DNA from 4 places in the Paenibacillus sp. JDR-2 genome. Region 1 is predicted to be linked to each of the others. Evidence: riboswitches for the same ligand, from Rfam matches in the RefSeq annotation. Region 1 holds a riboswitch; each other region holds the start of a gene.
What was found. Region 1 has a riboswitch for ZMP and ZTP ahead of rpiB (ribose 5-phosphate isomerase B). Riboswitches for the same ligand answer to the same signal wherever they lie in the genome.
Positions count from the first base shown of each region.

Region 2: linked by a shared signal. The riboswitch ahead of PJDR2_RS04615 (bifunctional 5,10-methylenetetrahydrofolate dehydrogenase/5,10-methenyltetrahydrofolate cyclohydrolase) and the one ahead of rpiB (ribose 5-phosphate isomerase B) in region 1 are both predicted to bind ZMP and ZTP.
Region 3: linked by a shared signal. The riboswitch ahead of PJDR2_RS03335 (DJ-1/PfpI family protein) and the one ahead of rpiB (ribose 5-phosphate isomerase B) in region 1 are both predicted to bind ZMP and ZTP.
Region 4: linked by a shared signal. The riboswitch ahead of PJDR2_RS24665 (IMP cyclohydrolase) and the one ahead of rpiB (ribose 5-phosphate isomerase B) in region 1 are both predicted to bind ZMP and ZTP.

Region 1 is NC_012914.1:6,693,714-6,697,383, reverse strand. It holds gene PJDR2_RS29385 (L-threonylcarbamoyladenylate synthase) at 1-480, shown strand, start outside; gene PJDR2_RS29380 (manganese efflux pump) at 596-1,108, shown strand; gene PJDR2_RS29375 (low molecular weight protein arginine phosphatase) at 1,150-1,728, shown strand; ZMP/ZTP riboswitch at 1,815-1,895, shown strand; gene rpiB (ribose 5-phosphate isomerase B) at 1,996-2,454, shown strand; gene PJDR2_RS29365 (TIGR01440 family protein) at 2,570-3,172, shown strand; gene glyA (serine hydroxymethyltransferase) at 3,196-3,670, shown strand, end outside.
Region 2 is NC_012914.1:1,067,693-1,071,362, reverse strand. It holds gene PJDR2_RS04625 (hypothetical protein) at 1-219, opposite strand, end outside; gene PJDR2_RS04620 (CapA family protein) at 293-1,351, opposite strand; ZMP/ZTP riboswitch at 1,485-1,569, shown strand; gene PJDR2_RS04615 (bifunctional 5,10-methylenetetrahydrofolate dehydrogenase/5,10-methenyltetrahydrofolate cyclohydrolase) at 1,653-2,507, shown strand; gene PJDR2_RS04610 (cyclodeaminase/cyclohydrolase family protein) at 2,508-3,146, shown strand; gene PJDR2_RS04605 (beta-galactosidase) at 3,231-3,670, opposite strand, start outside.
Region 3 is NC_012914.1:739,174-742,843, reverse strand. It holds gene PJDR2_RS03345 (PadR family transcriptional regulator) at 1-249, opposite strand, end outside; gene PJDR2_RS03340 (effector binding domain-containing protein) at 427-1,290, opposite strand; gene PJDR2_RS03335 (DJ-1/PfpI family protein) at 1,362-1,961, opposite strand; ZMP/ZTP riboswitch at 2,012-2,091, opposite strand; gene PJDR2_RS03330 (GH25 family lysozyme) at 2,226-2,939, shown strand; gene PJDR2_RS03325 (hypothetical protein) at 2,982-3,398, opposite strand; gene PJDR2_RS03320 (glutathione peroxidase) at 3,414-3,670, opposite strand, start outside.
Region 4 is NC_012914.1:5,624,765-5,628,434, forward strand. It holds gene PJDR2_RS24655 (GNAT family N-acetyltransferase) at 1-439, opposite strand, end outside; gene PJDR2_RS24660 (hypothetical protein) at 543-1,664, opposite strand; gene PJDR2_RS24665 (IMP cyclohydrolase) at 1,714-2,433, opposite strand; ZMP/ZTP riboswitch at 2,484-2,561, opposite strand; gene PJDR2_RS24670 (hypothetical protein) at 2,687-3,331, opposite strand; gene PJDR2_RS24675 (phosphotransferase) at 3,603-3,670, opposite strand, start outside.

The DNA.
Region 1 (3,670 bases):
ACAATCCGTATTCTCCGTCCCGGAGGGATTACGGCCGAGCAGCTGCGGAGCGCTGCGCCGGAGGCGGTAATCGATGCTCCTGCGGCAGCCAATCCGGATGTAACGGAAGCGCCGCGCTCGCCAGGCATGAAATATGCGCATTATGCTCCGGAGGGCGATCTCCGGATTGTGCTGGGCGAACCCGCTAAGGCGGTAAGTTACATTCAGGAGCAACTAAGCCTTTCGACAACAACGTCTATGAAGACCGGTGTTCTGACTTTCGACGAGAGAGCAGCCGCTTATGATGCCGATCTAATCCTTAGCTACGGCAGCGAGCTGCATCCGGAACAAGCGGCGCATAACCTGTACGCAGCACTCCGCCGGTTTGACTCGGAAGGCATTCAGCTTATATGGGCGGAAGGCTGCTCCGAGGAAGGAATAGGCCTTGCTCTGATGAATCGTCTGGCGAAGGCAGCAGGACATCAAATCGTCCGGGTATAGAGTAGTATGTTTGTCCCCTTGTCCGCATATCTTGGTTAAGAATGGATGTGGACATGGGGGCGATAGCGTGACTGATGCAACTTTGCATGCCGGACAATTCGCGACACTGCTCATTATGGCGGTTGCGCTTGGCATGGATGCTTTTTCGTTAGGAATCGGAATCGGGCTGAAGGGGATTCGCCTGCGCGATGTGCTCAGGTTAAGCAGCATCATTGCGTTATTCCATGTGCTGATGCCCCTTGGCGGCATATATGCCGGGCATTTTGTCAGCGGACTGCTTGGCCATGTTGCGACGATGGCTGCAGGCGTACTGCTGCTTTTGCTTGGCGGACACATGATTTATAGCTCGCTCAAAGGGGAAACGGTGCAAACGATGGATTACCGTTCCTCGGTCGGAACGTTCTTATTTGCTTTCAGCGTCAGCATCGACTCCTTCTCCGTTGGCGTAACTTTGGGTATGTTCGAGGCCGATATTTTGCTGACGGTGCTATTGTTTGGCTTTTTCGGCGGATTGATGTCCGTTCTGGGACTTCTGCTTGGTCGCCGTGTCAGTGAAAATCTGGGCGGCTACGGGGAGGCGCTCGGCGGGGCGATCTTGCTCATTTTCGGTCTTTTATTTATATTTTAATACAACAATGGAATCAGCCATACCAGAAAGGGGAATGCAGCATGACGCGCATCTTGTTTGTTTGTACCGGCAATACCTGCCGCTCGCCGATGGCGGAAGCCATGCTGAGGACGATGGCGCGGCAGAAGGGGGTTTCGCTGGAAGTCCGTTCTGCCGGAGTATCTACCATTGACGGTCTGCCGATCTCGTCGCATGCGGCTACAACGCTGCGGGGCAAATCGGTGGAGCATAGGGGCTCGTCTCGCGCATTAAGCGGGGAAGCCATTGCTTGGGCGGACCTCATTCTGACGATGACAGCCGGACACAAACGCGGCTTGCTCAACTACTTCCCTGAAGCCGTGGATAAAGCGTATACGCTTAAGGAATATGTCAATCAGGATACCGCCGTTCAGGCCGACATTGAAGAACTGGAACGCTTATATACGGAAATGCATATGAAGCAGGTGCTGGGCCAGCAGCTGTCGGCTGCGGAGCGTTCGCGTCTTCTGGAGCTGGAACGCCGGATTCCGAGCTTTGATATCGCTGATCCGTTCGGCGGAACGCTGGGCATGTATGAAAGCTGCGCCAAAGAAATCGAAGAGAGCCTGAAGGCCCTTCTTCAAATGCTTCAAAAGGGATGAAATTCCATGCCGGAATTAGGCCTGATTTATGCGTATATTTGATTGATTTTCACGGTTGAATAAGCTATCATGAAGGTAACAAAGACGGTTTCCGATGTAACTGGCGACGGAAGTGGGTAACCACGGTGGAGCATCGGAACATACGGCCGGTCGCCTGGGCAAAGAGCAGCATGCTACTCATAGCATGTCATGCTCTTTTTTCGTCTTTTTGAGGATTTTAGGTATAATAAGTCCGTATGATTCGACAACTAGCAGGAGGGTTTTGCGTTGAAAATTGCAATTGGTGCAGATCATGCGGGTTACCGTCTGAAAGATGAAATTGTTCCGTTTCTTTTATCGCTTGGTCATGAAATTGAAGACTTGGGCTGCGACTGCAGCCAGTCGGTGGATTATCCCGATTATGCGCTGCCCGTAGCAGACAGAGTGGCCAGCGGCCAGGCTGACCGCGGCATTCTGATCTGCGGCACGGGTATCGGCATGTCAATCGCGGCGAACAAAGTTCCGGGTATCCGCTGCGCGCTGGTGCATGATATGTTTTCGGCACAAGCAACCCGCGAGCATAACGATACAAACGTGCTTGCGATGGGAGAGCGTATTATCGGCCCTGGTCTTGCACAGGAAATTGTCCGCATCTGGATGGAAACACCGTTCTCAAGCGGCGAGCGCCATGTTGGGCGTGTCCGGAAAGTGAAGGAAATCGAGCAGCAGTATACGGTTCATCCTTAGGTCCATGCTTTCGAAGCAAGAATTATCATTAACCGCTTAATTAACCGGCCATTGGTGTAATTAATCCTTAAGCGATTCGTGTGATCATTCTTTGTATTCATAGGAGGTATGTACAATGAACAATCAAAAGGAAACCATTACTATTGCAGCTGACGTAGAGATTATTGTTAGGGAGCTTGTTGCGGCAGGAGGACTGAGAGCCGGCCAACTGCTGGTTATCGGCACCAGCACAAGCGAGGTGCTTGGCCGCCGGATCGGTACTTCGGGGACGGTCGAGACGGCGTCTCAAATCTATGCAGGCATTGAAGCGGTCCGTAAGGATGTAGGTTTTTATCCGGTTTATCAATGCTGCGAGCATTTGAACCGGGCGCTTGTCCTTCCCCGTGAGGCGGCGGACAAGTATGGACTGGATGAGGTCGCAGCCGTTCCTGTTCCGAAAGCAGGCGGTTCGATGGCGGCTTATGCATACCGGCATTTGCCGGATGCCTGTCTGGTTGAGACCGTTCAGGCACATGCGGGTATCGATATCGGCGACACCTTTATCGGCATGCACCTGCGCCGGGTTGCCGTTCCGGTCAGACCGTCAATCCGGTCGATTGGAGCAGCCCATGTCACAATGGCTTTTGCAAGACCTAAGCTGATTGGCGGTGCGCGTGCGGTTTATACTTTGGAAGACAGCGGCCTGGCGTCAGAGCAGACGTCAGGAACTTGCGAATAATCATATTTAGGAGGCTTTTCACAATGGAAAACTTACGTAACCAAGATCCTGAAGTATTAAAGGCAATGGGCCTTGAGCTGCAGCGCCAACGCGACAACATCGAGCTGATCGCATCCGAGAACATCGTGAGCGAAGCGGTTCTGGAAGCAATGGGTTCGGTCCTGACGAATAAATATGCAGAAGGCTACCCTGGCAAACGTTTCTACGGCGGCTGCGAGCATGTGGACATTGTGGAAGACATCGCACGCGAACGCGCGAAAGAAATCTTTGGCGCCGAGCATGCGAACGTTCAGCCTCACTCCGGTGCGCAAGCAAACATGGCGGTATACCTTGCCGTTCTCAAACCAGGCGACACGGTTCTTGGCATGAACCTGGCTCACGGCGGTCACTTGACGCACGGCAGCCCGGTTAACGCATCCGGTCTCTTGTACAACTTCGTTGCTTATGGCGTTGAAGAAGATACATTTACAATCAACTACGAAGAAGTTCGCAAAGCGG
Region 2 (3,670 bases), 1.6 Mb from region 1:
TTCCGCGACGGAGAAATCGTCTACCTTGTAATTCCCCTTCAGCGAGCCGATCTTCAAGCTCAGCTTGCCGTTGATCTCGGTTTTTACGGTTGAGACGGCTACACTGGTTCCATCGGCATTTTTGGACACGACATTAATGACAACAACCGTAATAATGAACAAGGCTAAAAAGATCCAAAATCTGAATTTGGATTTGGATTTGGACTTACCGATTCTCAAAAACATAACCCCCTGGCATTTTTGTCCGTCGGACAATAATTCGCCAAGGGGCTTTTAATCCCTTTTCTTGCCGTTATTTTGCAGATACCGTCCCATCCTTGTTAACCTTTACGTTGAAAGAAATCTTGTTGAGCTTCGAATAAGTCGTTTCATTATAAGCTTCTTCCCGCAGAATAGGTCTTGTGTTATCGATTTTCACCGGCGTGATTTTACTGCTCACCTTATCCCCGTCGAACGTCAGGGTAGCAATCATGGAGTCGTACGCTTTGTTCGAGCGCTGCGTTGGGGTAAATACAAAGTTGCCGAGGGAATAGAAGATCGGTTTGCCCTTATACGTCTCGATGCCCTGCAAACAATGGCTGTGGCTGCCGATTACGGCATCTACCCCCGCGTCGATAAAAGCTTTCGCATACGTTCTCGCATAATCCTCCGGGTAATCCTGGTATTCGTTATTCCAGTGGATATAGATGACCGTTATGTCCGAATATTTAACCGCGTTCTTGACGTAACGCATCATCGTATCGAAATCGTAACCCGAGGCGATACCCGCCTTGTTATTCCCCGCGTACCAGCTTGGGCCCGAGAGCACCCGGCTGATGCCAACGATCGCAACCTTCTTCCCGTTGACCTTCTTGGAATAAGCGGTGAATGCCTCGTCGATATTGCTGCCGGCCCCGGTATGGCCAATCTTGTATTCGTCCAGATAATCTATCGTGTCGGTCAGCGCGTCCACCCCGTAGTCGAGCGTGTGGTTATTCGCGACGGATACTCCGTCGATTCCGGAGTTAACGATCGCTTGCAGCGTTTTGGGCGCGGAACGGAAGGTGTACGTTTTAATCGCCTTTTGACCGCGTGTCGAGACCGGAGTCTCCAGATTGGCGAAGCTGATGTCCGAACCGGATAATAGGCTGCGTACCTTCTCAAACGGGTAATTCACGCCATACTTCTCTATATTCGCCGCAACCTTCCCGTCCAGCAAAATATCCCCCGCAAAGCTGATCTCGATCGGCTTGTCCTCTGTGGCTGCCGGCTGTGCCGAAGCAGAGGAGGCTACCGCCGTCACATTGCCCGCCGCCTCCAGATTAAAGCCCAGAAAAAGAAGCAAAGCCATAACGTATTTAAGCACTGTCATTCGCATCGTACCCTCCATGGAATCTATGTATCTTCCAACCAAGACTACTAATGTGTATGCCGGAAGGAAGAAATAGATTACTAGAAGGGAAAGGCTTTTCTTTCGTTCAAACTTTTGATACAGTAAGAAAAATAACGTTGTATGCGACTGGCGAAAAAAGTGGAATCAACCACGAGGGAGCATGCAGATTGGACGTTCCGTTCGCCTGGGAAAAGTATCTGAGGATAGACTCGCGTTTTTTCGCGAGCCTTCCGCGGATACTTTTTTTCGTTCATGAACAAAATGGCATGGAGGGATTGGAATGACAAAACTCTTGAAAGCGAAGGAAGCAGCAGATCAGGTATACGAAGGAATCCGGACAAAGGTGGAGAAGTGGAAGCACAACGGGATCCAGCCTCGTATGGCGGCCATTCTGGTCGAAGGAGATCCCGCATCGGCCTATTATGCCGGGGCCAAGCAAAAAATTGCCGAGAAGCTGGGCGTAGCTTTTACTCTCCACGCGTTCACGGCAGAGGTTGCGGAAGAAGAGATCCTTCAGCTTGTTAATCGGCTAAACAACGATCCATCCGTTCATGGCATAATGCTAGAACTGCCCCTGCCCCGGCACCTGTCGGCGAGCACGATTGAGAAGGCGATCTCCCCGCTGAAAGACGTGGATGGAGTTACGCCTGCTAACAAGCTTGCTACGGTAACGGGTGACAGCGGTCTCTATCCGGCCACTCCGCAATCCTGCATCCGGCTTCTGCAGCATTACGGTTATACGCTCGAAGGCAAGAATGTAACGCTCGTCGGACGCGGCCAAACCGTCGGACTCCCGCTGTTCCATATGCTTCAGCGCGAGAACGCCACCGTAACCGTCTGTCATTCGCGCACGCCGGACATCGCTTCCCATCTGAGCCATGCCGAAATCGCCTTTGTCGCGGTTGGCCGTCCAAATATCGTTGAGCAAAATATGGTTCATTCCGATCTGGTTATTATCGATGCCGGAATTAATGAAACGCCGCAGGGTAAAATGGTTGGCGACGTAGCAATCGACGTTCAATCAAGCGCAGCGGCGGTATCCCCTGTACCTGGCGGGGTCGGAACGTTAACAACGGCTATCCTGTACGAGAATCTAATGAAGGCTATTGAGCTTCAATTCGGGGAGCGCAAATAAATGACGACAACAATGACGTGGGATGTTTCCATCCGCCATTTCCTGCAGCAAGCCGGCAGCTCCAATCCTACGCCGGGTGGAGGAAGCGTAGCCGCATTGATTGCTGCGCTTGGAGCTTCGATGACTTCAATGGTCGGGAACTTGACTCAGGGAGATAAATTCGCCGATATTCAATCTGCTATCGCTGAAGTCATAGAGCAGATGCGTCGATCAACGGCAGAATGCGAAGAGCTGCTTCAGGCGGATATCTCTTCTTTTAATAGATACATGGATGCGCTCAAGCTCCCTAAGAGCTCGGATGAAGAGAAACTTATACGCAAAAACGCGCTTCACCAAGCTGCGATTCAAGCGATTGATGTTCCACTACGCCTCATTGAGGTGTGCCGGGAAGGTCTGGCCTTTACCCACCGCATTGCGGATTCTTCTAACAAAAACGTCATTTCCGATCTGGGGATTGGAGCAATCTTGTTCGAAGCCGCGGCGCAGTCTGCACTGCTGACGATCGAGATCAATCTTGCCTCGTTAAAGGACTTGGAGCTGAAACGGCTGTATTCGGACAAAGTGGCTTTGCTAATGAACGAGATTCAGGATCTTAAAAGCAGTTCCCTGCAAATCACCCGCAATCGCATCCTAAATTAATTTTCCATACGAAATCCAATGTAGCTGAAAAGAAAGAGGCTGTCCCTTAGTCAACTTAATGACTTATAGGAACAGCCCTTTTACTTAAGCTTCCTCTACTATCGCTACGCCCCAACGCTCAAGCTCAATCGTTTCACCCGAGCGGAGCCCGAGGTCACCGAGCAGCTCGGCGCCGTCTCCATGAGGATAGACGAAGGATTGCGGTTCATCCGAATAATTGAAATAATAGCGGATTGTTTTGCCGGACTCGTTAGTCCCCGTCTTAACGATAACCGGGAACTGAAGCTCCTGGTCGACTCCCCAAATTCCCGCTTCGCGGCATGCTCCCTCCAGCACTTTGCGGGCAGCCGCTTCGCTTGGCAGGCAGCCGATATAGGTTGCGACGCCTTCGCCATGCCGGTTGGTCGTGATCGCCGCGTATTGTCCCCAATGCGGATGATCGTACCAAGCAAGCACCTCCGCCGTAGTTGGCGTAAGCAGCTCCATCCATACCTCAACGTTATTGTCAGACTCCCCAACGCCAA
Region 3 (3,670 bases), 1.2 Mb from region 1:
CTTGCCATTCTCGGTAATGGCATACATTTTGCGGCGCGCATCCGCTCCCTCCGGAACGGGATATTGCTCAATTAGCCCTTTGCCCAGCAAGGTATTAAGCGCCGTATATAAAGTGCCTGCACCAAGCTTAACGCGCCCGCCGCTCCTCTTCTCGGTATCCTGCATAATGCCGTATCCATGCGATGGCTCCGTATAGAGAACAATCAGGATATAATAAAACGCTTCAGTAAGCGGCAGCATCTCTTTCATGTCTTGTCATCCTTCCCACCATTCAAACTATATCGTCTGTCGATATATCTTATGCTTATATATTAAGTCTCGATATATCGACTGTCAATATAATTTTGGGAAATTTATCAAAACTAATCTCACAAGAAAAAGAACATGCCGAGAGTTTCGACATGCTCTAATAGGTTTCTTCTTTGCTTAGCGAATCGGGATATAAATGGTCATGCTGATTTTCTGCGGCGTGGAGTTCAGAACATCCGTCACTTCAAAGTCCGGTCCCTCTCCCCGCTCATAATTGCTGTTAGGCAGCCAGGTTCCATAGATGTATTTCCATGCGTTTTGTCCAATTTCGGGCATAGTTCCGTTGCGGAAAGCCGCGTATTTGCCGGAAGGAAGCTCAAGGCAGGCGAAGCCCTCCTCTACCTCCGCAAATGAAGTGACCTCCTCGCCTATAAGGAACGAAAAAGCACCGTCCTCGCCGTAACCATGGGGGATGCCGTAAGCAAAAGCCGGCCGCGCTTTGTTAGGGATGCGCATAAAGTATTCATGATTGCCAAAGTGCGCATAGAATCCCGGAATCTCCTCGAAATACCGCTCGTTGTTCAGATTGGTCGGGTAGTTATAACCGATAATACGAGTCGCTGGCCGTTCAATGATGTCCGGTTTGTACATCGTTAATCCTCCTCGGATATTAGCCGTTAATGCGACGAGATCAATGGGGAGCCGCAAGGCAAGCAGCGGCTGATGCTTCCTGTACTGTGCCGGAGCCATGCCGAAATAACCGGCAAAGGCACGGGTAAACGCCTCCTGCGAGCCGTATTGGTAAGACACCGAGATATCAAGCACCGTGTGGCGGGTAACCCGCAGCTCTTCGGCAGCCCTGCTTAACCTTCTCTTCCGAATGTATTCCTGCACCGTAAAGCCCGTAATGGCATGGAATAGCCTTTGAAAATGGTACAGCGAAAATCCCGCCCGGATTGCAATCGCCTCCAAGCTAAGGGCTTCCTGCAGCTGTTCTTCTATAAAGGTAATCGCATATTGGATTCGGGTGTAATGTTCCATTCGTAAGATTGATCCAGCTCCCTCGCTCATCGTTACGGCTATCCTATCAGGAAAACGTTTTTTATATTTGATCAAGAATGCTCTTTTGGCACCCAATCATATTCCATCAGCTTTGCGGTGTGCAGGGCCCTCTCCTCGCCATGAAGCCGGCTGATGACATAGAGGGACATATCGATGCCGGCCGAAATGCCGGCGGACATTATGATTTTCCCGTTATCTACGTATCTGGCGGTCTCGGAGATTTCGGCGGATGCCGGCGCGACCTGCCTCAGCTCCTCGGTTGCAAGACGATTCGTCGTCAGCTTCAGCCCTTCCAGCACTCCTGCCTTCGCAAGGATCAGCGCGCCGGTGCAGACGGATAGCAGCAACTCCGACTCGTCAGCGCATTTCCTGATCCAATCGGTCAGCACCTTGTTGTGCATTTCCTGACGGGAGCCCCAGCCGCCGGGGATAAGCACGACATCGGGCTTGGGACAGTCATGAATGGTATAGGCCGGATTGACGCTCAGATTGCCTAGGGCCGTAACGGGACTGTTATGCTCCGCCACGGTGAACACATGGAAATCCTGCCCGCGATTGCTGCCCGTAATAAACACTTCAAACGGTCCCGTAAAATCCAGCACTTCAACGTTGTCGTAGATCAGAATAGCTACATTTCTTCTCTTCTGCATCCGCTTCATCCCCTCAATGAAAAAAGAGTATCATCTCTAAAAGAGAACCGATACTCTGCCCAGGCGTACGGCTGATGACGTATGCGCTCCCTCGTGGTTCTCCACGTTTACGCCAGTCGCGCATACCAGATATTTACTTTTATCATAAACCGGGCATATTCGCGGAGCAAGCTAAATTTTGCGGAAACAAATAAGGACAAGCTGACGTCTATGTATTGGAGTGTTCAAAGTAAAGTTAAGGGCAGGAACAAGGGATGGGTGGCTATGAAGCTAAGAAGATGGCAGAAAAGCACCGCGTGTATACTGCTGCTCCTCATCATCGCAGGCGTATTGGAATATAAGGGCATTATCTGGCATAACAACCTGTTCGCGTCTAAATACAAGGTAAGAGGGATTGATGTGTCCCGCTATCAGGGCGAGATTGATTGGGGCAAGGTTGCCGGCAGCGGCAAATGGCAGTTCGTCTATATCAAGGCAACCGAAGGAAAGGATATGACGGATAAGGACTTCAAGTCGAATTGGGAGCAAGCCGGAAGCCAAGGGATGAGGATCGGCGCTTATCATTTCTTCACAACGCAAAGCACCGGCGCCGAGCAGGCGGCGCATTTTATCGAAGAGGTACCCAATGAGCCCGCTAACCTCCCTCCCGTTATCGATATCGAGATTGCTCTAGATAAGGATGCCGCCCGCATTCAGCGGGAACTGACCATTCTCTCCAGCCAACTGGAGGAGCATTATAAGCAGAAGCCTATCTTGTATGTCACTTACGATACCTTTAATACCTACATAGCGGGCAGCTTCAAGGATTACGAAATCTGGATCAGGGATATCGTCAAGCATCCGCGTTTACGAGAAGACCGTAGTTGGTTATTCTGGCAATACAACAACCGGGGTCATATCCCCGGCATCGATGCGTATGTCGATATTAACGTTTTTAACGGAGACAAGGAACAATTTAAGGCGAGGTTTGATCGTTAAAAAATAGAAGCCGAAACTTCTTTGGAAGCATCGGCTTACGGATTACTTTTCAATTTTATAGGTAAACTTCCACTCGGCCGTATTCCCTGAATACCTGCCGCGGTTCTCCGTCACAACGACCTTCAATGCTTTATTGACGGTTTTTGTGATAGACGATGCCTTTACGGCATCATTGGCTGAGTTGCTATCGGGAATTTTATCCTGCTCTTCGGCATATGCCTTCAGCTTAATGCTGTCCGTTGATTTCAAGCTTAAGGTAATGCTTTTGTTTTCCTGTACTTCCTTGCCATTCACGTAAGCCTTAGTCAACCACTCGTTACCGACATGGTTGTTCTCAACCAACTCCACGCTGACAAGCGTTACTTTGAACTTGGTTGTTTTGTCCGAAGCCGAGACCGGTTGTATTAGCAGCGCAAAAACAGCCATAACTGCCATAGCTACCTTCAAAAGCTTACTCAATGCGAATGACCCCTCCTATTGTTCCGAGGATAATGCCTCCTCGATGGCCAGTTCCAAATCGGTTGGCTGCGTCGTTGGCTCGAATCGGGCGATTACTTTTCCTTCGCGGTTAACGAGGAACTTGGAGAAGTTCCACTTTACGCCGTCGCCCTCATATAAATCCGGATGATTTTGCTGGAGAAAATTCTTCATCCACTGCTCATCGGAATTGTCCGCGTCAAAGCCCCGGAAAGGCGCCTGCTCCGTCAAATATTGAAAGAGCGGATGAATAG
Region 4 (3,670 bases), 1.1 Mb from region 1:
TCACAAAGTGAGTATAATTTTCCGAATCAGCCTTAACAAAAAATCCTATAGATTGATAAAATAAATCTGCATTTGGGTTATCTGTCTTTAATACAAGCATCTGAAAGTACTTTTTAGCCTCTATAATAACTGAATCCATCAGCAAGCGTCCTATCCCGAATCGACGGACACTTGGTAAGACATAGAGGCGACGAACACGACCAACTGCTTTACTACCTGCGAGAGGGTCTTGGTTTAACCCGCAAACCCCAACAATATCGCCGTCTTTAATAGCGATGAAGAGCGCTTCCCCGTCCCCGCCAAATTTATTGGTTCCTGCTTCATAGTCGGCCACTAATCGTTTGATGTGACGAAATCCTTCGTTCGTACTTTCTTCAATGAGTCGCATTACCTTAGAGGTTTCTAAATGACTAACTTTTGTGACGATAATACCATTCACTTAACCACCCCTCCTGCTTTAGTCAATGGAAAAAAGAGCAGCGCCGCGGTGGTCTGCTCACTTTTTGTTGTTGAACTATCGTTCCCCGTTAGTTCAAAACCTTCTATTTTGTGAGTGCCCTTGTTCGAAGTAAATCCAGCTTGTAAGTTGGTACAAACTTGGCCAAGTCTCCACCAGGTAAATCTAGCTCCCCATCATCGAACACAATAATGAAATCATCAGTACAATAAATTAGCTTGCTCCAATCAATTTGATTACATTTCATAATTGCTTCGAACCAAATCTTATACGCACGGATATGCCAGTCCCAATCCTGTAGTGACCAATGGAGATAAAGCATAACCATTTTGTTTAAAATAGATTTTTCATCTATTCCAGCCTGATAACGAATGGGGTGATTACCGACGTTCCAAATGGAGTACAGAGAAGCACCATTATTAAGTTGATCAATTCGTATTCGTTCAAGTGCTGGATGGAAAATTGCATCTGCTGTTGTGTAAGGATCCCCAGTTGCATATATGTTTAGGTAACAAATTTTTTCTGTTTGAGTTTTTTGGGCAATTTGCTTTATTACTTGCTTAATTGCATCAGGAAGTTCCCTACATACTTCTTCATAAAGCATTTCCGCTTGATATTGAGACAAGTAGATATAAATAAGTATCCCAGACTGATCAATTATGCGATCCAGCTGTCCATCAAGGTCATAAAACAAATTGTATTGCACTGTAACAGAGAGCTTATTTGATTGATATGTTAAAGCCTTTATAGTTACTAGTGCTTCATTATTATAATTATAATTCTCTTCATAACAGATTGTATTCTCTATTGTTAAACCATTCCTGCAGTTAAATTCTATATAACGAATCGGTCGACCTTTTTCATAGAGAATATCTTCAATAGAAACCAGTTTTCCGTCATTATATGATCTAATAATCAACCGAGATTCTAGGTGTTCATAATAAGCCACCACATTAATTAAAGAATCTTGATGAGAAACCCAAATCAGACCGTTTTCGTCCTTCCCATAAGAAGTTTCGTCTTGGCCCTCTGTAACTCTCCCCACTGGCTGCTGGTTTCGCTCAAACCAATATGGACATGGAGAATATCTTTTTCCATCTGTAAATTCCCACCGGCTAACTTGTAGTTCACTCCGTTTTTTATAAGATAAGAAGTTCTCCTGTGCATCTAAAGCTAAGTTTATATATGTTTCTATTGTAATAGACATTAATTTATTGCTCCCTAAAATATAGTCTTTTGTAAGTATTAGGTTTCCACTAACGTTCCTCGTTTATGGAATGCTTATTTCGAATTATTAAGTTTATTTCCTGATTCTGTACATCAACAAATTTTACTAATAATGCAATTTTGTCCTCAGAATTAATACGTTCCCAATAGTAGTCTGCTATTTTATCAATTGAATCGAAGAGTGGTACTTCAATTGGATCACCTTCGAATGGTTTAAGTACACCATCCAGTTCCGTTCTATAGGTATATATACAATGACCTATTCCCTTCTTGAAACGGTTGTATTGATAGAGGTTACGTATGCAAATTGAATGGTCGTTGTCTTGTGTTCTAAGAATTGATAAGCTGTATTGCTTAAGATCTGTGTTAATTATACCTGAGATTCTTGGGGTAAAGTGGGGAGCATCGGGTTCAAACTCTCTAAGCATTAATGATTCATAAAAGGACCTGTAATTCTTTAATCCTTCATAAATAGTTTCAGTTTGATCACCATTAGAGACAATGTGTACGTTATCCCAATGCCGAATAGGATAGTAAAATATGAGCGAAGGGTCCTCCACTAGAGCAGGATCAAAGGCTTTGTTTCTTATACTAAAACCTTCTCTTTCAAATACTCGATTTCTACTGTTCGTGCTTCTTCCCATAATCCAATACACCTGTACATAATGCGATCCTGAAGGAGTCATACCTACAATAAGCGTTCTTCCGGGATAAGGATTCTCAAACAAAGCGTGTTGAAGTTTGTTCATCTGCATCTGCTCCTCTCGAATAAACACAAAGAGGTAAGGGGAATCCCCCTTACCTCTGCCCAGGCGTACGGCTTTAACTTATATGCTTCCTCATGGATCCCCATGCTCCGCCAGTCACATATAAGACTCTAAATTATATTCATAATACCAATTTCTCTCAACACTTTTCAATGCATTGTTTTCATAAACTAACGTTACCCGATAGTTTAATAAAAAGAAGACGACCACTTAATGAAGTAGTCGCTTCAACAAATCAGGACAGACCAAAATGCTTTTCAATTGCCGATAACATATGGTCTTTATTTGATTGAACTGTTCTCGTTAGCCACTTTAATTCATACTGCTTGGCTTGATGCAGATAGTGATTTGAGGCTTTAACAACATTGTTTAGTGTTTCCTCTCTAGCCCGTTTCGGTTCAGATAAAGTGGGAAACAAATCCTCCATGCCTCTCAGGTGGTCTCGGTCTAAATATTCTGATCGAATTAGTTCATCTTCTGCAAACAAATAAACAACTTGGTTGGGGTTAGATATCTCCCTTAAAAAAGCTGGCTCCATAAAAGTGTCTACAACTATTGGCTTCTCTTTACCCGTTTGTAATAAATCCAATATGATGAACTCAACACTTTCATCAAAGACTGAATTTAACCAATGACTTCTATCGTTCCCACGACCTAAAAAGAACCACTCCCAATCGATAAAGTGCCTCAAAATTGCCGGATGATCCTGTGGGTTAGCTTTTGATTGATATTCATAGGTATGGTCATCTGAAGAATAATAATTCATTCCCCACTTTGAGGCTAGCGACTTCGCCATAGTGCTTTTGCCACCGCAAGGTCCCCCACATATCCAATAAACGTGATCCAGGTAATTTCTTAATAATCGATCTGAAATTCTCATTGTTCTAACATCCCCTTGTTTAAGATTAATTCTTACAAGGGGGAAATTCTCATTCTGGTAGCACTAACTGTCCAAGTTGCCGGCATTTCTACACCGCCTTTCTATAACAGTTTCCCACAATATTATCCATTTGTGAATACCCTTACATTGATATGATCCACTACGTTAAACTGCCCTTTAGTTCAACAAAAACGCAGCCGAACGTAATACGCCGGCTGCTGTTGTTCTGTATTGAACTAAAGTCTCCCGTTAGAGTAATGGATCAAGTCAACTAAATCTCATGCAGCCAACGTTCAATTTCGTTAAGTTTCTCTGCATAAAGTTTAATATTTAGAATGG